One region of the Arthrobacter sp. 01T414 genome, then DNA from elsewhere that is predicted to be linked to it. Evidence: riboswitches for the same ligand, from Rfam matches in the RefSeq annotation. Region 1 holds a riboswitch; each other region holds the start of a gene.

Region 1 (7,477 bases):
TAGAGGAAGAACTCGTACCACTCCACCACCGTGCCGGCCATGGAGGCCGTTACTACCTTCTTCAGCCCGGACGTCTTGACGTCCGGCTCCTCTGCGCGCCTTACGGCGGCGTTTTCCGTGCTCATGCGAACTCCTTCGGTGTCCCCTTCGACACCCCGTGGATTATTAGGCTGACTGTGCGTGTGTGAGTTGGAACACACGGCGTCATTCTCCACGAGTATGGACGTCGTTCACGGCAGGCTCAACGACTAATAGCGCAGAGGGTGTCTGCAAAAATGCACACCCGGCGGCCGCTGCTAGGCGAAGAAGTCACCCCGGAGCTGCCCGCTGAGCTGGCCGATTTCGGTCAGGAAGCCGTCGTGGCCGATCGGGGCCTCGATGAGATGCACCGGAACCTCCCCCGGCAGGGCTCGTGCGAGTTCTTGGGACTGGGCGGGAAAATACAAGCGGTCCGAGTCTACGGCCGCCACGAAGAACTCGGCGGTCGCGAGGGAAACGGCTTGCTCCAAGCTCCCCCGGCCGCGGCTGACGTCGTGGCTCATCAGCGCCTCGGTGATGGCGATGTAGCTGTTGGCGTCAAACCGCCGCACCAGCTTGTTACCCTGGTGGTCCAGGTAGCTCTCGACCTGGTAGCGGCCCCGGCCGGCCAGCGACCCTGCTTCCAGCGGGGCCTCGGCCGCCTGGGCGTTCCGTCCGAAGCGGCCGTCCAGTTCCGCGGCGGAGCGGTAGGTGATGTGGGCGATCCGGCGCGCCAGGGCGAGGCCGGCTTCCGGCTCCGGGCCGCCGTAGTAGTCGCCGCCCTTGAAGTTCGGGTCCTGGCGGATCGCCAGTGTCTGGGCCTGGGCAAACGCGATCTGTTCGGCGGTGCTACTGGCGCCGATGGAGATCACGGCACAGCGCCGGACCCGCTCCGGGTAACTGACGGCCCACTCCAGCGCCCGGGCTCCGCCCAGCGAACCCCCCAGCACGGCGTACCAGCTGGGGATTCCCAATGCATCGGCCAGTCGGGCTTCGGCGGCGGTGCTGTCCCGGAGGGTGACCAGCGGGAAGCGTGAGCCCCAGGGCCGTCCGTCCGGAGCCGGGGTCGACGGCCCGGTGGACCCGTAGCAGCCGCCGAGGATGTTGATGGACACCACAAAGTACTTCTCGGTGTCCACCGGGGCGCCTGGACCGGCGAGCTGTTCCCACCAGCCCGGCTCCTCGCCGGCACCGCGGGTGACGTGGGTGTCACCGGTCAGGGCGTGCTCGATCAGCACCGCGTTGGAGGCATCGGCGTTGAGGGTCCCCCAGGTTTCGTAGGCGAGGGTGACCTCCGGCAGGACGGCGCCGGACTCAAGGGACAGGGAGCCGACCGGGAGGCACTGCACCGTCCCGTCGGGAACGGCCGCCGTCGTGCGTTCGGCGCCGGAGGTATTGTTTTCGGGTACACCCATGCGGGTGACAGCAATCGTCATGTGAGGACCTAACTTCGCGCTTGCCCGCCGTCAGCTGACCGGCAGGCCAGGTCTTCACCCGGGGCACCCCGCCGCAAAAGGAGGGTTGCCGGCCAGCAAGCCGGGGCTGTCACTGGCACTCATGACCTGGCTCGATTCTACGAAACACGGCGGCGCAAGCGCGAAGATTGTGACGGCTGTGTGACCTCAGCCGTTCTTGGCCGCCCGGAAGCCTGCGTCGAGGTCCGCGATGATGTCGTCGATGTGCTCGAGCCCCACCGACAGCCGGACCAGGCCGGGGTGTACGCCGGCTACCGCCTGCTGTTCCGGCGAAAGCTGGCCGTGGGTAGTCGACGCCGGGTGGATCACCAGCGAGCGCACGTCACCGATGTTCGCCACATGGGAGTGCAGCTCAAGGGCGTCAACGAAACGCTTGCCGGCTTCCGCTCCCCCGGCCAGGTTGAAGGAGACGACGGCGCCGGTGCCTTTCGGGCCGTACTTGCGGCCGCGCTCGTACCAGGGGCTGGACGGCAACCCGGCGTAGGCGACGGACTCGACGTCGTCCCTGGCCTCGAGCCATTCGGCCACGCGCTGGGCATTGGCGACATGCCGCTCCACCCGCAGGCTCAGCGTCTCGATGCCCTGGGCGATGAGGAAGGCGTTGAACGGGGAGACGGCCGAGCCGAGGTCGCGCAGCAGCTGGACCCGTGCCTTGAGGATGAAGGAAAGATTCGCGCCCAGCGCCCCGTCCGACCCCAGGTCCCGGGCGTAGACCAGTCCGTTGTAGCTGGGATCCGGGGTATTGAAGCCGGGGAAGCGCTCCGGGTCCTTGCCGAAGTCGAAGTTCCCGGAGTCGACGATCACGCCGGCGATCGCGGCACCGTGGCCGCCGAGGTACTTGGTGGCCGAGTGGACCACGATGTCAGCGCCCCACTCGAGCGGCCGGATCAGGTAGGGGGTGGAGAGGGTATTGTCCACGATCAGCGGCACCCCGGCCCGGTGGGCCACATCCGCGACGCCTTCGATGTCCAGCACGTCCTGGCGGGGGTTGGATACCACCTCGCCAAAGAACAGCTTGGTGTTCGGCTGAACGGCCTCACGCCACTGTTTCAGGTTGTCCGGGTCTTCCACGAACGTCACGGAGATGCCGAACTTCTTCAAGGTGTGGGCCAGCAAATTGTAGGTCCCGCCGTAGAGGCTGGGGCTGGCCACGACGTGGTCCCCGGCTTCGGCGATGTTGAGGATCGCGAAGGTTTCCGCGGCCTGGCCGGAACTTAGCAGGAGGGCCCCGAGGCCGCCTTCGAGGCTCGCGATCCGCTGTTCCACCGCATCCTGGGTGGGATTGCCGATCCGCGTGTAGATGGGGGCCAGTTCGGCGAGCGCGAAGCGGTTGGCGGCGCTTTCGGCGCTGGGAAAGACGAACGACGTCGTCTGGTAGATCGGCAGCGACCTCGCGCCGGTGGCGGAGTCCGGCTCCTGGCCGGCGTGGATCTGGCGGGTTTCAAAGGACCAGGCGTTAGACATTTGGTGTGCTCCTAGGACTGGGCACAGGCCGCACCGGGCCCCGTGGGACCGGAACGGCTCAGGCGCCGCGCTTGCCGCCCGGCGGACGCCGGAGGGCCAGGTCTTCACCCGGGGCACCCCACCGCGCAAGGAGGGTTGCCGGCCAGCAAGCCGGGGCTTGGTGCTGGCACTCATGACCTGGCTTCAGTCTAGGAAGCAGCCCCGGCGGCCGAATAGCTTTGTGACAAAGATGAAGGACCGTTGCACCGGCACCCCGGACGCCACCCCTGAAGGAGAGCCCGCCGGAAAGCGCGCCCGGGCGGCCGGCTGATCCGCCCGATCGCCGCGGAAAATGACATCCCACCACGGTTAGGGCACCCTAAGCTGAGAGCTCCATCACAAAGTGCCAAGATGATGGCATGCGCATGGATCACGTCTCTTACGCCTGTGAACAGGATGGCCTGGCTGCCACCACCGAACGTATTGCGACCGCCCTCGGAGTCGAAGCCGTCAAGGGCGGAGTACACCCCCGATTCGGGACCCGCAACATGATCATCCCGCTCGCCGGGCACAAATACCTCGAGGTCGTGGAGGTCCTGGACCACCCCGCCTCGGACAAGGCACCGTTCGGGCAGGCAGTCCGCGCCCGCTCGGCAGCCGGCGGCGGTTGGATGGGCTGGTGCGTCGAGGTCGACGACCTGGCGCCCTTCGAGGAGCGGCTGGGCCGCTCGGCCGTCAATGGCAACCGCAAGTTCCCGGACGGTCGCGAACTGGTCTGGAAGCAGATCGGCATCCTGGGCCTGATCGCGGATCCGCAGGTCCCCTACATGCTGAAGTGGGAAGGCGACCCCGAGCTGCACCCGTCCAACGCCTACGCAAGCAGCGTGAAGATGTCTGCCCTCACGATCGCGGGCTCGGCCGAGCGTGTGACCGAGTGGCTGGGCGAACCCGTCGAGAGGCCGCTGGAGGATGTGGACGTGCACTGGCTGGCCCCGCACGGGACGCCGGGAATCATGTCCGTCACCTTCGAAACCGATTCCGGAGCCGTCACCATCTGACGCGTCTTCCCCGAAAAACTTCGGCCGCCAGCAGCGGGTGCCAATGATGCCACCCACCGCTGGCGGCCGAATTCGCTTCTGGGCCGGCCAGGCCGGTCAGTGCTTGAGCAGGTCCGGGTGGTGGACCTCGACGACGTTGGGGTGCGCCCGGAGCCGGTAGCGCAGGGCGTTGTCGCCGTAGGTCTCCAGGATCGGGCTGTTCGTGGGGTCCACCGAAAGGCCGCGGGCCTTGGCCTGGAACTCCGGGCTGACCGCGAGGCGCGGCATGGTGGCATCCAGCGCCGGGTTGTAGAAGAACGGCAGCGAGATTCTGTCGGTGCCGCGGAGGGGCGAGATCACCCGGTGCAGGGTGGCCTTGAGGTATCCGTTGGTCGCCAGTTCGAGCATCTCGCCGATGTTGACGACGAAGGTTCCGGGCACTTGGGGCGCGTCGATCCACTGGCCCTGGTACTCGACCTGGAGGCCGCCCTTGCCGGGTTCCACGAGGAGGAGCGTCAGCACCCCGCCGTCGCGGTGGGACCCCACGCCCTGCTTGGGTTCCGGATCGGACTCCCCCGGGTACCGCACGATCTTCAGCAGCGGGAAGGCCCGGGCGGCAAACGCCGCGTCGAAGGTATCTTCAGGGGCACCGAGGGACAGGGCCAACGCCCTCAGGAGGTCCAAGGAGATGGCGCTGAGGCGCTCGGTCCATTCGGTGACGATCTCCCGCATCTCGGGCAGGTCTTCCGGCCACAGGTTGGGACCCTCCAGCCGCCAGTAATCGGCGACGCCGGGGGCTTGATCCACGGTGTTGCGCTCGACGCCGATGTCGATCTGTTCGCGCCAGTCGACGCCGCCGTCCGTTATTTCGCCGCCGACGCGGGTGTAGCCGCGGAACTGCGGGCTATGGACATTCTCGATCGCGAGCTTCTGGCTCTCGGGTAACTCAAAGAAGRGTCGGGAGATGTCCAGCATGGCGTCCGTGAGTTCCTGCGGGACGCCATGGCCGGCCAGGTAGATGAATCCGACCTCGTGCATGGCATCGCGCAACTCGTCCCGGAACCGGGAGGCCTCCTCCGGGCCCGCGGCCAGGAGCGAGATATCCAAAATGGGCAATGATTCGAGCGTCACCGTCTATAGTCCTTTACAGCGAGTCTGGCAAGCCGAAGCCTGGAATAGCTCCAATGTTACGGACATGGCTGCGGCCACGGTGAGTCTCGTGTCGAAATATGTCATCCGGCTCGCGGCGCCCGGGCAGGCGCCGGTGTCAGCCCAGGCCGATGGCCTTGCCGAAGAGACTGAAGCCGACGAACGCCACGATGTCCAGCAGCGCGTGCGCGATCACCAGCGGCATGACCCGGCGCGTCCGGGTGTAGAACAGCGCGAAGATGACGCCCATGATGGCGTTGCCGATGAAGGGCCCGAAGCCCTGGTAGAGGTGGTAGCTGCCGCGCAGCATCGAACTGGCGAAGATCGCCAGCGGCATGCCCCAGCCGAACTTGCCGAGCCGGTCCAGCAGGTAGCCCACCACGATCACTTCCTCCACGATCCCGTGCCGGATCGCGGAGAGGATCAAAACCGGCACCGTCCACCAGTAGGAGTCCAGCGCGCTGGGGATGATCGCCGTCGTGATTCCCAGCGCTCGGCCGGCCGCATAGAGGCCGAGCGACGGGACGCCGATCAGGGCGAAGAGGCCCAGGCCCTGCAGCAGGTCCTTGCCGGGGCGGGCAAAGTTGAAGCCAAGTTTCCGGAAGGCCGAGGCGCCGGTGCCGCTGGACAGGCCGGCGGGCCGGTGCTCGGTCAGGAAGTAGATCACCAGCACCACCGGAACCAAGGCGAAGATGATGTCCAGCAACTGGTAGGTAAGGTCGAAATACTCGCGGCTGCTCTGCGAACGGTTCAGCGTCGAGGTGCCCTGCGCCAGCGGCGCCCGGGTCAGCTTGTCCAGCAGCTGCACCACCGAATAAACCGCCGACTGCCCCAGGGACAGGCCCAGGACAATCCAGACTTCTAGCCGCAGCCGACGGCGGGAGGGAACCAACATGGTTCTATCTTGCCTGCCGTTGCCGGGAGTTGACTGCAAGTGCCTATGCTTGGGCTGTGAGTGCGCCCGGGAAAATTTTCATGATCCGGCATGGCCAGTCCGCCGCCAACGCCGACACCTCGATCTACAACCGGGTGCCCGATTACCGGATCCCGCTGACCCCGCTCGGCGTCGAGCAGGCTACGGCCGCCGGCGAGCAGCTGCGGCGCCGGCTGGACGGGCAAAAGGTCTGCGTCTACGTCTCCCCCTACCTCCGGGCTTACCAGACCCTCGAGGCGCTCCGGCTGGGGTCCCTCACCGAACGCGTGATCGAAGAACCGCGGCTGCGCGAGCAGGACTGGGCGAATTTCCAGATAGCGGGCGACATCGAGGACCAGAAGGAGCTCCGCAACGCCTACGGCCACTTCTTCTACCGCTTCCGGGAAGGCGAATCCGGCTCCGACGTCTACGACCGGATCTCCTCGTTCATGGAAACGCTCTACCGGCACTGGTCCAAGCCGAACTATGCCCCGAATGCCTTGTTCGTGACGCACGGGCTGACCATGCGGTTGTTCTGCATGCGCTGGTTCCACTGGTCGGTGGAGTACTTCGAGTCCCTGAACAATCCGGACAACGCCGAGATCCGCACCCTCCTGCGCACGCGGCAGGGCAAGTACGAGCTGGACAAGCCGTTCAGCCAGTGGGAGCAGCGGCGGGTGGACGAGACCGTGCTGGACGCCCCGCCGATGTTCTTCTAGGTCTTGGCCGGTTCTTCTAGAGCGGGGGATGCTTCAGCGCGATGACCTGGTGGAACTTCCCGCTCGCGCCGGTCTGCTCCGGCGCCTCCTCCGCCCGGACCAGCTCCACGTTCGCCAGCCCCTGGCCGGCCAGGAACCCGGCCAGTTTGCTCGTCACGTCCTGCCATACCGCGTCCGTCCGGGCGTCTGGCCCCAGCTGGAGCCTGACCCGCAGCGACGCCGGGCCGGACTGGACCAGCTGGCAGCGCTCCACACCCGGTGCGTCGTCGATCGGGGCGGTGATGGCGAGGGGAAGGACGCTCACCGTTCCGCCGTCGGCGTTACGCAGATGCAGGATATCGTCGTGCCGGCCGGCCACGCGGACGGCTGGCAGCGGGTTGCCGCATTCGCAGGGGCCGGTTTTGGCGATCACGGAGTCCCCCAGGTCGTAGCGGATCAGCGGCTGGACCCGGTTGGCGAGGTTGGTCAGCAGCACCGTATGGGACGGCTGCCCCTCGGGCGTCGGCCGGTAGTCTGCCTCGACCGGTTCCAGGATGACCCAGTCGTTGTTCACGTGGAGCCAACCGCGGGGACAGTCCAGGGCGATGGGGACGAACTCCGAGGCCGCGTAGACGTTGTGGACCTTGGCACCCAGGGCGGCGGCCAGCCGTGGCGGGTCGCCTAGGGATTCGCCGCTGGATTCCACCAGCACCGGCCGGATGTGCAGCCGGCCCGCCTCCTGCT
Region 2 (7,477 bases), on a different contig from region 1:
GTGCCCTGGCCGACGGCCCCTCCCGGCTCAGCGGAATCGCCCACCTCCGGGGCCATGAAACGGACCGGCTCGCCGCCCTCGTTGCGGAAATCAACCGCCTCGGCGGCGACGCGGAAGAAACCGAGGACGGACTCATCATCCGGCCGGCGACGCTGCACGGCGGCGTCGTGCACAGCTACGCCGACCACCGGATGGCCACCGCCGGTGCCATCCTGGGACTCGCCGTCCCCGGGGTCCAGGTCGAAGACATCGACACCACAGCCAAGACAATGCCCGGTTTCCCGCAATTGTGGACGGCCATGCTCGGCCAGACAGGCACCCCAGACAAGGACGCCGCCGGTGGCACGCAGCACTGATTCCTGGGACGAATCCGACGTCAGGATCCGCCCCAACAAAAAGGGCTCCCGCCCCCGCACCAAGGACAGGCCCAGCTACGACGACGCCGTCACCGGCCGGATCGTCACCGTGGACCGGGGCCGTTACACCGCCGTCGTCGGTGAGGGCACAGCCGACGAACGCAAGATCATCGCGGCCCGGGCCCGGGAGCTGCGACGCAATCCCGTGGTTGCCGGGGACTTCGTCTCCCTCGTCGGGGACGTCAGCGGCGAACCCGACACCTTGGCCAGGCTGGTCAAGATCCAGGACCGCCGGACGCTGTTGCGCCGCAGCGCGGACGACACGGACCCGATCGAGCGCGCCGTCGTCGCCAACGCCGACCAGCTCGTCGTCGTCGTAGCCGCGGCAAACCCGGAACCGCGCACCGGTTTCATCGACCGCGCCCTCGTGGCCGCCTATGACGCCGGCATCGATCCCCTGCTGCTGGTCACCAAGGCCGACGTCAAGGATCCCGCCGAGCTGCTGGCCAACTACCAGCACCTCGACTTCCCGGTCATCATCTCCAAGACGGCGGATTCGGCCGCCTCAGGCATCGACGCCCGCTCCGACGACGGACTGTCCGCCCGGTTGGACAAGGCCGCGGTCTCGCAGCTGCGAGAGCACCTCGACGGGAAAGTAACCGTCATGCTGGGCCACTCCGGCGTCGGCAAATCCACCATGGTGAACGCCCTCACCGGGGCCGAACGGGCCACGGGCGGCGTCAACGCCGTCACCGGCCGGGGCCGCCACACCTCCTCCTCGGCGCTGGCGTTGAAGGTCAGCGATGCCCCGGCCGGCAGCTGGATCATCGACACTCCCGGCATCCGATCCTTCGGCCTGGCCCATGTGGACCCGGACCGGATCCTGCGCTCCTTCCCGGACCTGGCACCGGGCACCGACGACTGCGAACGAGGCTGCAAGCACGACGCCACCGCCGTGAACTGCGGAGTGGACGCGTGGGTGCAGGGCGGCCACGCGGGCCCGTCGGGACCGGCCCGCCTTGCCTCCCTGCGCCGGTTGCTCGGCACGGATCCGCGGATGGAAGCGCAGGAAACCAAGGAACTCGGCAGCGTCTCCTAGCAGCGCCCACTAGGCAGGCTGCGACGTGGCCTCCCCGTCCTCGGGGCGTTTTGACGGTAGTTTGGAAGCATGAGCCAACCAGCTTCGAGCTACAACGATGACCTGCGCCTTGCCCATGTACTGGCAGATTCCGTAGATTCCCAGACCATGAGCCGCTTCAAGGCGCTCGACCTTCGGATCGAGACGAAGCCGGACCTCACCCCCGTCACCGACGCGGACAAGTCCGCCGAGGAAGCCATCCGCGGCCAGCTTTCCCGCTCCCGCCCGCGCGACGCCGTCCTCGGCGAAGAGTTCGGCAGCTCCGGCCACGGCTCGCGGCGGTGGATCATCGACCCGATCGACGGCACCAAGAACTTCGTCCGCGGCGTCCCCGTCTGGGCCACCCTGATCGCCCTTGTGGACGAAGGAGAACCCGTGGTCGGCGTCGTCAGCGCCCCCGCCCTGGGCAAGCGCTGGTGGGCCGCTAAAGGCGCCGGCGCGTACATGGGCCGCTCACTGGCCGCCGCCACCCGGCTGAAGGTCTCCAACGTCTCGCGGCTCGAGGATGCGTCCCTCTCCTACTCCAGCCTCGGCGGCTGGAAGCAGCGCGGAAACCTCGACGAGTTCCTCGGCCTTACCGAAGAGGTATGGCGCACCCGCGCCTACGGCGACTTCTGGTCCTACTGCCTCGTGGCCGAGGGCGCCGTCGACATCGCCTGCGAGCCGGAGCTCAACCTCTACGACATGGCCGCGCTCGTCCCGATTGTGACGGAGGCCGGGGGCCGCTTCACCTCGCTCGACGGCGAGGACGGACCCTTCGGCGGCAACGCCCTGGCCACCAACTCGATCCTGCACTCGGAAGTCCTGAAGCGCCTCAACCCCGGCCTCGACGACCTGCTCTAGTGTGGCGCGCCAACGGCAGTCCGTAACACTGCGCTTCACATTCCGGCCTGCCTTTTCGGCGCGGCCGGCCATGTCCTAGGCTCGAAGCAGGTCACGAGTGCCAGCGCTAAACCCCGGTTTGCTGGCCGGCAACCCTCCATTCGCGGCGGGGTGCCCCGGGTGACGACCTGGCCGGTCCGGAGCGGACCCGGCAAGCGCGGATCCCCTGTGAGCGGGGTCCTTTTCGAGCGAGGTCCCATGACGACTGCCACCATCCCCAGCCACAGCACCTCCCCCGCCGCCGTTGGCGACGCACGTATCGACGCCGCCCGCCAGCCGCTGTCCGCGGTGTCCGGCGCTGAAATCCAGGCCCCACTGATCCAGGGCGGCCAGGTCCGCTACGCCAACCTGGACTACGGAGCCTCGGCCCCGGCACTGTCCGTGGTGTCCGCCTACCTGAACGAGATCCTGCCGTACTACGCCAGCGTGCACCGCGGCGCCGGGTACGCCTCCCAGCTGAGCACCTCAGTGTACGAAAACGCCCGGAACATCGTCCGCGACTTCGTCGGCGGCCGGCCGGACGACTCCGTGATCTTCACCCGGAACACCACCGACTCGCTGAACCTGCTGGCCGGCTGTTTGCCGGCCGACGGCGGCCGGCACACCGGCGAGGTGCTCTACCTGGACATCGAGCATCACGCCAACCTGTTGCCCTGGCAGAACGTCCCGCACCGCAGCGTCGTGGCGGCCCCCACCCTGCGCGGCACCGTGGAGCGGCTGCGGGCGGAACTCGCCCTTGGCGGCGTCAACCTGCTCGCCGTGACCGGCGCCTCCAACGTCACCGGCGAAATCCTGCCGATCCGCGAGCTGGCCGCCCTGGCGCACGAATTCGGTGCCCGGATTGCCGTCGACGCGGCCCAGCTCGCCCCGCACCGCCGCATCGACATCGCCGCGGACGACGTCGACTACCTCGCCTTCTCCGGCCACAAGCTCTACGCCCCGTTCGGCGCCGGCGTGCTGGTGGGACGGCCGGACTGGCTGGACGCCGGCACCCCGCATCTGGCCGGCGGCGGCGCCGTACGGGACGCACGGCTCGACTCCGTCAGCTGGACCACAGGCCCAGCCCGCCACGAGGGTGGCTCCCCCAATGTCCTGGGTGCGGCCGCGCTGGCCCGTGCCAGCCAGGTCATCGAGGCGCTCGACGAGCAGCAGTGGCACGCCCACGAGGACGCCATCCGCTCCTACCTGGTCGAGGGGCTGCAGCTGATCGACGGCGTGAGCGTCCACCACATCTTCGAGGACACCGCCCTGGCGACCGGCCCCGGGACGATCGGCGTCGTCAATTTCTCGGTGGCCGGTTACGACGCCGGACTGGTCGCGGCCTACCTGTCGGCCGAGCACGGCGTCGGACTGCGCGACGGGCGGTTTTGCGCGCACCCGCTGCTGAAGCGGCTGGGCCTGCCCGCCGGGTCGCTCCGCGCCAGCTTCGGCCTCGGGTCGCGGCTTGAGGATGCCGAGCGGCTGCTCGCCGGAATCCGGGAGCTGCGGCGGAACGGCCTCGGCTGGGACTATGTCGTGGACGCCGGACGGTGGGTGCCGGCCAACGACACCCGCAGCTACCCGCACTGGGCGCCCAACACGCCTGGCACTGCCGGCGCCGCCCCCTGCACCGCCGACTAAGGGCTCCGGGGTCCGGCCCCGTGCGGTAAATTCGGATGGTACTTACCAAAAGCTGCCGAAGGAGATCGCACGTGGCACGCGGCGGCCCCAAACTCCACCACCACCGGCGGCAGGAGCTCGGCCAGAGCTTCCAGGACGGCGGCGAGCACTACGACCGGGTCCGGCCTGGCTATCCGGCGGATTCGGCCGACTGGCTGATACCCGCAGGGGCCAGCGACGCCGCCGACCTGGGCGCGGGGACCGGCAAGTTCACGACCCTGCTGGTCGAGCGCGGGCTCCGGACCGTGGCCGTGGATCCGTCCCTCGACATGCTCGAGCAGCTGCGCCGGGCCCTGCCGGGCGTCACCGCCGTCGAGGGCACCGCCGAATACACGGGCCTGCCGGCGGAGGCCTTCGACCTGGTTACAGTGGCGCAGGCCTGGCATTGGTGCGATCCGCTGCTGGCCAGCACCGAAGCGGCACGGATCCTGCGCCCGCACGGTGTGCTTGGCCTGGTCTGGAACCAGTTGGATACCTCCGTGCCCTGGGTGCACCGGCTCTCCCGGATCATGCACGCCGGGGACGTCCACAAGCCCCACTTCAGGCCGCCGCTGGGTCCCGAATTCACCGGGCTGCAGAGCCACCTCACCCGCTGGGAGGATCCGGTGACCACCCGGGACATCATGGAACTGGCCAAGTCCCGGAGCTACTATCTACGGGCCGGCGAGGCTACCCGCGCCAAGGTGCTCGGCAACCTCGACTGGTACCTGCACGAACACCTCGCGCACGGCCCGGATGAGATGGTGGCGCTGCCCTACCTGACGCAAAGCTGGCGCGCCACCAAAGCCTGAGGTTTCCGCATTGCACCGTCGCCGCCGCGACGCCTATGATTTCGGTGTGCCTAACTTTTGCGTGTAGGCACTCAGGAACTTCTTGGGAGCCCGCAGTGCTGGAAACAACCGGACACGAACCCCAGCCCGCAGGGCACCCGCCTGCCCGCAGGATCCGGGGTAGCCGCCGGGCCCTCCTCGGTCTGCTCGGCCCCGCGTTCGTGGCCGCTATTGCCTACGTGGACCCCGGCAACGTCGCCGCGAACCTCACGGCCGGCGCCCAATACGGTTACCTGCTCGTCTGGGTGCTTGTTGCCGCCAACGTGATGGCCGTGCTGGTCCAGTACCAGTCCGCGAAGCTCGGCATCGTCACGGGCAAGAGCCTCCCGGAGATCCTCGGCGAGCGGCTCAGGCCCGCCTGGCGCCGTGCTTTCTGGGTGCAGGCCGAAATCGTGGCCGCGGCGACGGACCTGGCCGAAGTGGTGGGCGGCGCGGTGGCCCTGTATCTGCTCTTTGGCCTGCCCCTCCCCCTCGGCGCCGTCATTGTCGGCGGCATTTCGATGGCCCTGCTCGCGGTGCAGAGCCGGAACCAGCAGCGTCCGTTCGAGTTCGTCATCATGTTCCTGCTGGGCATCATCACCGTCGGGTTCCTGGCCGGGCTGTTCATCAGTCCGCCTGACCCGGGCGGCGTCGTAGCCGGCCTGGTTCCAGGATTCCAGGGCCCGGACACCGTGCTGCTGGCCGCGAGCATGCTCGGCGCCACCGTGATGCCGCACGCCATCTACGTCCACTCGGCGCTCTCCCGTGACCGGCACCGGCCCAATCCCCATCTCCACGTCCCGCCGCACGCCATTGCCCGGCTGGTCAAGGCCACGCGCTGGGACGTCGTCGCGGCGCTGGCCGTCGCCGGCATCGTCAACATCGGAATGCTGCTGCTGGCCGCGTCCACGCTGGGCGGCGAAGGGGGAACGGACACGATCGAAGGCGCGCACGCCGCCATCACGGCCAACCTCGGTCCGGTGGTGGGCGTCGTCTTCGCCGTCGGCCTGCTCGCCTCCGGCCTGGCTTCCACCTCGGTGGGCTGCTACGCCGGCGGCACCATCATGCAGGGCCTGCTCAAGATCCGGATTCCGCTGATGACGCGCCGGGTACTCACCCTGGTTCCCGCCGTCGTGCTGCTGGCCGTCGGCTTCGACCCCACCTGGGGACTGGTGCTCAGCCAGGTGGTGCTCAGCTTCGGCATTCCCTTCGTACTGGTCCCTTTGGTGGTGCTGACCAGCAGCAAGACCCTGATGGGCCAGTTCGCGGACGGCCTGACCCTGCGCGTCGCCGCCGTGGTCAGCGTTGTCCTGGTGGTGGCGCTGAACCTGGTCCTGCTGTGGCTCACCTTCACCGGTGCCGCCGGACGGTAGGCTTGGGGCTGTGAAGACCAGTCCGCCCTCCTCCTCGATCGAGGACTACGTCAAGGTCATCTACTCCTTCACGGAGTGGCAGGACAAGCCCATCACCTCCACGCAGCTGGCCCAGCGCCTCGGCGTCGCGAACTCCTCGGTCTCCGAGATGGTCCGCAAGCTCAAGGACCAAGGCCTGGTGGACCACAAGCCGTACAGCGCCGTCACCCTGACCGCGGACGGCGTGCGGCTGGCCCTCTCCATGGTCCGGCGGCACCGGCTGATCGAGACCTTCCTGGTCCAGGAGCTTGGCTACCGCTGGGACGAGGTCCATGACGAGGCCGAACTGCTGGAACACGCCGTCTCCGACACCTTCATTGAGCGGATGTCCGCAAAGCTGGGCAACCCGGTCCGCGACCCGCACGGGGACCCCATTCCGGCAGCAGATGGTTCGGTCCTGATGCCGCCGGCGTACCGGATGAGCGAGCTCGACGACGGCCACACCGGCCGGATCACCCGGATCAGCGACGAGAACCCGGAACTGCTTCGCTACCTCGCTGCGGAGCAGATCGACCTGGACGCCGACGTCGAGGTGCTCGGCCGGAAGCCGTTCGGCGGCCCGCTCGTGGTCCGTATCGGCACGGGAGCGGCGCTGCGCGAAATCGACCTCGCCGACGAGGTGGCCTCCGCGCTATGGGTACACAGCGACGCCGCCCACTCCGGCTGCAGCGTCGCCCCCTAGTCCGCCCGGCCGCCCGCGTCCTGGCTCTGCCCCTGCTCCTGCCCCGGCGGCGGATTCCTGATCCCGACGGCGGACGCCAGGGCGCCCGCGATGAAGAGTCCCGCGGTGACCGCCGCTGTGCCGTGCAGGCCCGACGTCGTAATCACCGGCCCGGTGATGAGGCCGGCAAAGGCGATGGCCACCAGGCCCGCGATACGGGCGACCGCGTTGTTCACCGCCGATCCGATGCCGGCTTCCTCCGGATCCACGGCTCCCAGGATGGCCGAAGTCAGCGGCGCCACGGTCACGGCCAAACCGACGCCGAAGACCACCAACCCGGGGAAGACCTGCGCGAAATAATCCAGCGGCAGTCCGATGCCCATCAGCATGACGAAACCCGCCGCGCAGAGCAACGGCCCGGCGGTCATGAACCAGCGCGGGCCGAACCGGCCCGAGAGTGCCCCGATTTTGGCTGAAAGCAGGAGCAGGATCAGGGTGGACGGCAGCAGGGCGAAGCCGGCGGCCGTGGCGCCCAGGCCGGCGACCTGTTGCAGGAAGAG
Region 3 (7,477 bases), on a different contig from region 1:
GCCTCATCAACCGCGGCACCACCGTCCTGCGCCGGCTGGCCCGGATCGAAGAAGTTAACCGGATCGTGGAGGTGCTGACCAGCATCGGCGTCGAGTGCACCTGGCTCAACGCGAACGACCTGCAGATCCGCCGCCCGGCCGTGCTGGACCTCGACTCGATGGACGTGGAGGCCGCCCGCCGCACCCGCAGCGTCATCATGCTGCTGGGCCCGCTGCTCGATGAGTCCGCCGAATACCGCCTGCCCTACGCCGGCGGCTGCGACCTGGGCACCCGCACCGTGGAGCCGCACATGCAGGCCCTGCGCCAGTTCGACCTCAGTGTGGAGGCAAAGTCCGGCTTCTACAGCGTGCAGGCGCCGCCCGCGGACGGCCACGACCGGTCCTTCGTGCTGAGCGAGCGCGGCGACACCGTGACCGAAAACGCCATCATGGCCGCGGCCCACCGCCGCGGCACCACCGTGATCCGCAACGCCAGCCCCAACTACATGGTCCAGGACCTCTGCTTCTACCTGCAGGGCCTGGGCGTGGAGATCGACGGCGTAGGCACCACGACGCTGAAGATCGCCGGCCGCCCGTCGATCAATGTCGACATCGAGTACTTCCCGTCCGAGGATCCGATCGAGGCGATGAGCCTGATCACCGCCGGCATCGTGACCAACTCCGAGGTGACGATCCGCCGGGTCCCGATCGAATTCATGGAGATCGAGCTGGCGACGCTCGAACAGATGGGGCAGCGCCTGGAGGTATCGGCGGAGTACGTCGCCCGCAACGGCCGCACCCGGCTGGTGGACGTCACCACCCAGCCCTCGGTGCTGCGGGCTCCGGAGGACAAGATCCACCCGATGCCCTTCCCCGGCCTGAACATCGACAACCTGCCGTTCTTCGCCGTGATCGCCGCCAATGCCCACGGCCAGACGATGATCCACGACTGGGTCTACGAGAACCGGGCCATCTACCTGACCGAGCTGAACAGGCTCGGGGCTCAGGTCCAGCTGTTGGACCCGCACCGGATTTACGTCAACGGACCCACCAAATGGCGTGCGGCGGAAGTCGGCTGCCCGCCGGCCCTGCGCCCGGCGGCCTGCCTGCTGCTGGCCATGCTCGCCGCGCGGGGCGTCTCCGAGCTGCGCAACATCTACGTGATCGAACGCGGCTACGAGGACCTGGCCGAGCGGCTCAACACCATCGGCGCCAAGATCGAGTACTTCCAGGACTGACTCCGCCGGCGACCCCGCCGTTTGGGGGTAGCGCGCCGGGGCGGGTGCTGACGCACAATGGTTGCATGCGCACCTTTGGCGTGGAGGAGGAACTGCTGATCGTGGATCCCGTGACCGGGGTTCCGTTGGCACTGGCCGACGCACTGCTGCGCGGGCTGAAACCCGCCGCTGCTGCATCCGCAGCGGCCACGGCGGGCCAGTCCGCTTCCGCCGCCGGCCCCGCTGCTACCGCCGCCGATCCGGACCATGACGATCCGGGCTTCAGCTTTGAACTCAAGCTGGAGCAGATCGAGACCCAGACCGTGCCCAGCCAGGACCACGGCGCGCTGCTGCAGCAGATCCGGCAGTCCCGGGCCTTCGCGGGCCGGGTTGCCCGGATGCACGGGGCCCGGGTGGCTGCGCTGGCCACCTCGCCGCTGGAATCTGCCACCCACACGACGCCCAACCCGCGCTACGCCACCATGCAGAAGCGGTTCGGCCTCACCGTCCAGGAGCAGCTGACCTGCGGGTTCCACGTCCACACCTCCATCGAGTCCCCGGAAGAGGGCGTCGCCGTCCTGGACCGGATCCGGGACAAACTGGCGGTGTTGATCGCGCTCAGCGCCAACTCGCCGTTCTGGAACGGGACGGAGACCGGCTTCGAGAGCTACCGCACCCAGGCCTGGAACCGCTGGCCGGCCGCTGGGCCCTCCATGATCTTCGGAAGCCTTCCCGTGTACCGTCGGGTGGTTACGCGGCTGCTGGAGAGCGGGGTGCTGTTTGACGAAGGGATGATCTACTTCGATGCCCGGCTGGCCCGGCACCACCCCACGGTGGAGGTCCGGGTCGCGGATGTCTGCCTGCGGGCGGAGGACGCGGCGCTGATCGCCGTCCTGGTGCGGGCCCTGGTAGAGTCCGCCAGCCGGGAGTGGCGCGACGGCGTGGATCCCGTCCCCGTGCCGACCGTGCTGTTGAAGATGGCCGCGTGGCAGGCCAGCAACTGCGGGCTGCGCGGGAAACTCCTCGACTTCGGCAGCTTCCGGCCCGCTCCGGCCGGCGAGGTGGTCCATGCCCTTGTCGACTTCGTCGCCCCCGTCCTAGCGGAGCAGGGGGAGCTTGAGCTGGCGCGCCGCGGCGTGGACCGGGTGCTGGCCAACGGCACGGGCTCGCAGCTGCAGCGCCAGGCGCTCTGCGCACCGGGGCTGGACACGCCCACCGACGACGCCGGCCTGGCCGCCGTCGTCGCCCATGCCGTCCGCGTCACGATGCTCGGCGCGGACGACGAAGGAGCATCGGAGCAGGCCGCGCTGCTCTCGCCGGTGCGCCGGAGCTAGACCTGCTTGAGTGCCTGTCCGAGGTCGCGGATCAGGTCCTCGACGTCTTCCAGGCCCACCGACAGCCGCACCACCCCGTCGCTCAGCCCGATCGCGGCCCGGCCCTCCGGGCCCATGGCGCGGTGCGTCGTGGTGGCCGGATGGGTGATGAGGGACTTTGAGTCGCCGAGGTTGTTGGAAATGTCGATGATCCGCAGCGCGTCCAGCAGCGCGAAGGCAGCCTCCTTGGCCGAGCGGCCGGGCGAAGGCGAGAGCTCCAGCGTCAGCACAGTGCCGCCGGCCTTCATCTGCTTGGCGGCCAGTTCGTATTGCGGGTGGGACGGCAGCAGCGGGTACTTGACCCAGTTGACCGCGGGCTGGGCCTCCAGCCATTCGGCGAGCCGCAGCGCCGAGGCGGAGGAGTGGTTCACCCGCAGGGCCATCGTCTCCAGGCCCTTGCTCAGCACCCAGGCGTTGAAGGCGGACAGTGCCGGGCCGGTGTGGCGCATGAGCTGCTTGACCGGGCCCTCGATGAATTCGCGGGTACCCAGGATCGCGCCGCCGAGGACCCGGCCCTGGCCGTCGATGTGCTTCGTGCCGGAGTACACGATCACGTCCGCGCCGAGCTCCCCGCAGCGCTGCAGCAGGGGAGTGGCGAAGACGTTGTCCACCACCACGGTCGCACCGGCGGCGTGCGCCAGTTCGCTCACCGCGGCGATGTCCACAATTTCCTGCATGGGGTTCGACGGCGACTCAAAGAACACGGCCGTCGTCGGAACGGCCAGCGCGGACCGCCACTGCTCGAGGTCCGGGCCATCCACGAAGACTGTCTCCACGCCCCAGCGCGGCAGGATTTCGTTGAGGATGACGAAACAGGAGCCGAAGAGCGAGCGGGCCGCGACCACCCGGTCGCCGGCCCCCAGCAAGGCGCCGAGTGCGGTGAACACGGCGGACATGCCCGACGCGGTCGCAAAGCACGCCTCGGTCCCCTCCAGCAGCCGGAGCCTTTCCTGGAACGTTGCCACCGAGGGGTTGCCGTAGCGGGAGTAGACGAACCGCTCGTCCTCGCCGGTGAAGGCGCGCTCGGCTGCGGCGGCGGATTCGTAGACGAAGCCCGAGTTCAGGAAAATCGGCTCGGTGGTCTCCTGGAACCCGGTCCGGTCGAGTCCGCCGCGGACGGCCTGGGTGTCCGGGCTCCAGCCCTGGGCGTCGGGATTGAAGCTCACTTAGTGCTTTCCTGGTTGGTGGGCAGGCCGCGGTTCTTCCAGCCGTTCACGGTCCGGCTGCCCGTTGGTCCGGGTTCACCCTCGAAGCCCTCCAGGACGTTGTAGGCGGTGAAGCCGGCCGCCGTGGCGGCGTTGGCGGCGGCGACCGAGCGGGCGCCGGAACGGCACAGAAAGACGAGCTCGGTGCCCTTCGCCTGTTGCTTCAGTTGTTCGCGCAGTTGCCGCTGGAGTTGCTCCAGGAACTGCGGGTTGGCGGCTCCGCCGGCCAGGCTCCACTGGACGAACAGCGGATCCTGCCGCTTTTCGGTGGCGGCCGCGGTGGCCGGGACACCGATCTGCGCCCATTCCCCCTCGGTGCGGACGTCCACCAGGACGGCGCCCGCCTCCAGCTTGGCCCAGGCTTCCTGCGGGCTCAGGTCTCCGGCGTAGCTCATGCGTGGCCCTCGCCAGCGAACTCCGCCCCGTCCAGCTCGTCCACCGCGTTGGCGACCGCGGCGTCGGCGCTCGCGATCGCGGCCGGCAGCACGAGCGCCTGGGCCACGATCACGGTACTGCCGTTGAACGTCGCGGAGGGGCTCCCGTGCAGCACGTAGCCCTCCGCCAGGGCGGCGGAGACACGCTCACAGAAGCTGCGGTCGTCGGGTCCGGTGAACAGGCGGTAGGCCAGTTTTTCCTCGGCCGGCGCCCCGCCGGCGGGGGACTGGGCGGGGGCTGTGGCGGGCACGGCGGATGCGGATGCGTCGGGCATGACGGATCTCCTTACTTTCACGCTTGCAGCTCGAATGGTCGATATGCCGAGTATTCACCTGAGGCACCCCGCCGCGAAAGGGAGGGTTGCCGACCGGCAAGTCAGGGCTTGGCGCCGGGTCTCATTACTCATTCAAAAACGTAGCACTGACGACGCCGGCCGCCACGGCGGCGTCGTCATGTTAAGTCACGCTCCCGCTGGCATGGCACCTTTCCCGGAGCGGTCCAATGTCGTAGTGTCACCGTTGACGCGCCTCCGGGGAACTGCCGGCGCCCATCCGCGCTCTCACACAATGAATTGGGGATCCACATGTACCTGCGACGCCTCGCGCCGATCGCGCTTTTGATGTCTGCCGCCGTCGCCCTCGCCGGCTGCGGCGGTTCGACCGCCCCGGCCGGGACGTCCCCCGCCGGAACGCCGAGCGCGGCAGCGTCCGCCACCGAGTCGCCGAGCCCGACCCCGACTCCCGAGGCAAGGACGTACACCAGGACGGAGCTGGCTGGAATCGTCGCCGGCCTTCGGGACAGCCAGGACAAGCGGCTGACCGCAATCCCGGCGGCCGAGCTGGAGAAGGGTATCGCCTCGTCCAAGGAAATGATGTCCTCGGTGGTAATCACCCCGAAGGCCTGTGCCGCGGTGGCGGACAGCAACGCCCAGATCCCGGCGGGCAGCACCTACGCCGCCGGTGGGTCGCAGTCGGCCAAGATGCGCGCCGTCACGGCAGTGACCCTTGTGGCAGTCAAGGATCCGGCAGTCCTGGCCAAGAACCTCGAGAGTTCCGCCAAGGTCAGCAAGGAGTGCGCCGACTTCACCATCGAGGTCCAGGGCCAGAAGGTCACGAACAAGACCGTGCCCCTGGACGTGAAGACCAATGCGGACAAGACCTATTCGACACTGATGGTCCAGACGCTGCCGAACAAGGAGACCATCAGCACCTTGGTGGTCATGGGAGTCACCGGCGGGTTCTCGGCCACGGCTGTCGCCACCGGACCGGATGTCACCAAGACGTCCGCGGCCGAGCTGACCCGGCTGGTCAACGACGCCGTCAGCCTGAGCGGCGCCCGGGGCTAAGCCCCGCTCTACTCGATCGTGGCGAACAGTTCGTTGAGCTCGGACGTGAGCTGCCGCCGCAGTTCGGGGGTGRCGATCTCCTTGCCGTCGATGTGGTTCACCGGCGCGAGAAGCCGGATGCTGGAGATGAGCCAGACGGCGTCGGCGTCGTACAGGTCGTCCGGGACGAGCGGGCCGTAGCCCAGCTCCCACCCGGCGGCCTTGGCCGCGGTGAACAGGGCGCCCTGGGAAGTGCCGGGAAGGATTCCGCTGTCCAGCTGCGGGGTGATCAGCCGGCGCACGGTGCGGACTCCGCCCGCGCCGTCGTCGCTGGTCTCCAGGTGCGCCAGCAGCACGGTCGACGTCGGGCCCTCCAGGACCCGGCCGTCGGCGGAGGTGAAGATGACGTCGTCCGCGCCCTGGTGGTGGGCGTACCGGAGCGCCGCCATGTTGACCGCATAGGACAGGGTCTTGGCGCCCAGCAGCAGCCACGGGGCGCGCTCGCCCACCTCGCTGTCGTAGCCGCGGTCCAGCAGGAGGACGTCGATGCCGGTCTCCCGTTGCCGGCGGCCGGCCTCCGGGGGAGGTGAGGCCTGCACCCAGCACGTCGGCGTGGGGGCGCCCTCGACGCCGCGGCTGGCGAGCAGCTTCACCACGACCTCGTCGGCTTCGCCGTCGCCGCTGACGGATTGCCCGGCCGACTGGGCCGTCCCGCCGCGGTATTCGCTGACTGCGGTCTCGATCGCGCGGCGCCAGGCGTCCTCGCCGGGGATGTCCAGCTCCAGCGCGCGTGCCGAGCCCGCCAGCCGGCTCAGGTGTGCCTGCAACTTGCGCGGGCGCCCCCCGACCACCAGCAGCGACTCGAAAATGCCGTCCCCGCGGGTGGCGCCCTGATCGGTGGCCATCAGCTGGGGCTTGGACGAGTCGGCGACGCGGCCGTTCTCAAACGCGGGATCGAGGAACACCAGCACCGTTGCGCGGGCCGGATCAGAGGCGGGGGTAGTCATGCCTTCAGCTTAGTGCGGGAGTTGACGGGATAGGATTTGACGGTTACCCGTTCCGGAACTGTTCCGCGGGTCTGGAACTTGAGGGGTTCACCTGTGCTGTGGCCATTTTCGCTTGCGGATTCGCTTCCGTCCTGGGTGATCCTGATCCTGACCGTCGTCGATCTCGGCATCCGGGTCCTTGCCCTCGGCATCATTCCCGGAAACCGGCGTCCGACCACCGCCATGGCTTGGCTCCTGATCATCTTCTTCGTCCCGGCCGTGGGCCTGGTCCTATTCCTGCTCTTCGGTAATTTCCGGCTCTCCCGCAAGCGCCGTGCTCAGCAGGACGCGGTGAATACCCGGGTGCGGGCCGGCACGTCCGAGCTGGCCACGGTCGAAAGCCACTATGACGGCCCGGAATGGGTGTCCTCCGCCGCGGAGCTGAACAAGACCCTCGGCTCGCTGCCGATGGTGGACGGCAACCACGTGGAGCTCCTGCCCGGCTACCCGGACTCCATCAAGGCGATGGCGGCCGCCGTGCGCGAAGCCGAGTCTTTTATCAACGCCGAGTTCTACATCCTGAGTTCGGACCACGTCACGGACGACCTGCTCACGGCGATGGAAGAGGCCGCCGAGCGCGGCGTCGAGGTCCGCCTCCTGTTCGACCACCTGGGCACCCTGCGGATCAAGGGCTACAGCAAGCTCATCGCCCGGCTCAAGGCCAGCAAAATCCGCTGGCGGCCCATGCTCCCGCTGCGGCCGGTGCACGGCCAGTGGCGCCGCCCGGACCTTCGCAACCACCGCAAGATCATGGTGATCGACGGGGAAGTCGCCTTCACCGGTTCGCAGAACCTGATCGAGCCCTCCTACAACAACCCGCGGCACCGCAAGATCGGCCGGGAATGGGTCGAACTGATGGCCTGCCTGCGCGGGCCGATCGTCACCACCCTCAACGTGG

The links. Region 1 has a riboswitch for S-adenosylmethionine ahead of AC1DK9_RS08975 (bifunctional o-acetylhomoserine/o-acetylserine sulfhydrylase). Riboswitches for the same ligand answer to the same signal wherever they lie in the genome.
Region 2: it holds a riboswitch for S-adenosylmethionine, as region 1 does, so the genes downstream of both, AC1DK9_RS04785 (aminotransferase class V-fold PLP-dependent enzyme) here and AC1DK9_RS08975 (bifunctional o-acetylhomoserine/o-acetylserine sulfhydrylase) in region 1, are expected to answer to the same signal.
Region 3: it holds a riboswitch for S-adenosylmethionine, as region 1 does, so the genes downstream of both, AC1DK9_RS00315 (DUF1737 domain-containing protein) here and AC1DK9_RS08975 (bifunctional o-acetylhomoserine/o-acetylserine sulfhydrylase) in region 1, are expected to answer to the same signal.

The regions. Positions count from the first base shown of each region.
Region 1 covers NZ_JBFTQK010000003.1:93,956-101,432, forward strand. The annotation lists gene AC1DK9_RS08965 (MFS transporter) at 1-125, opposite strand, end outside; gene metX (homoserine O-acetyltransferase MetX) at 297-1,454, opposite strand; SAM riboswitch class IV at 1,466-1,581, opposite strand; gene AC1DK9_RS08975 (bifunctional o-acetylhomoserine/o-acetylserine sulfhydrylase) at 1,641-2,957, opposite strand; SAM riboswitch class IV at 3,020-3,135, opposite strand; gene AC1DK9_RS08980 (VOC family protein) at 3,356-3,994, shown strand; gene AC1DK9_RS08985 (isopenicillin N synthase family dioxygenase) at 4,091-5,104, opposite strand; gene AC1DK9_RS08990 (CPBP family intramembrane glutamic endopeptidase) at 5,241-6,017, opposite strand; gene AC1DK9_RS08995 (histidine phosphatase family protein) at 6,098-6,754, shown strand; gene AC1DK9_RS09000 (phenylacetate--CoA ligase family protein) at 6,771-7,477, opposite strand, start outside.
Region 2 covers NZ_JBFTQK010000001.1:1,022,349-1,029,825, reverse strand. The annotation lists gene aroA (3-phosphoshikimate 1-carboxyvinyltransferase) at 1-356, shown strand, start outside; gene rsgA (ribosome small subunit-dependent GTPase A) at 340-1,455, shown strand; gene hisN (histidinol-phosphatase) at 1,525-2,337, shown strand; SAM riboswitch class IV at 2,427-2,540, shown strand; gene AC1DK9_RS04785 (aminotransferase class V-fold PLP-dependent enzyme) at 2,575-3,996, shown strand; gene AC1DK9_RS04780 (class I SAM-dependent methyltransferase) at 4,068-4,826, shown strand; gene AC1DK9_RS04775 (Nramp family divalent metal transporter) at 4,925-6,217, shown strand; gene AC1DK9_RS04770 (metal-dependent transcriptional regulator) at 6,228-6,938, shown strand; gene AC1DK9_RS04765 (MFS transporter) at 6,935-7,477, opposite strand, start outside.
Region 3 covers NZ_JBFTQK010000001.1:74,299-81,775, forward strand. The annotation lists gene AC1DK9_RS00295 (UDP-N-acetylglucosamine 1-carboxyvinyltransferase) at 1-1,217, shown strand, start outside; gene AC1DK9_RS00300 (glutamate--cysteine ligase 2) at 1,283-2,530, shown strand; gene AC1DK9_RS00305 (O-succinylhomoserine sulfhydrylase) at 2,527-3,735, opposite strand; gene AC1DK9_RS00310 (rhodanese-like domain-containing protein) at 3,732-4,169, opposite strand; gene AC1DK9_RS00315 (DUF1737 domain-containing protein) at 4,166-4,483, opposite strand; SAM riboswitch class IV at 4,498-4,612, opposite strand; gene AC1DK9_RS00320 (hypothetical protein) at 4,793-5,554, shown strand; gene AC1DK9_RS00325 (aminodeoxychorismate lyase) at 5,563-6,540, opposite strand; gene cls (cardiolipin synthase) at 6,634-7,477, shown strand, end outside.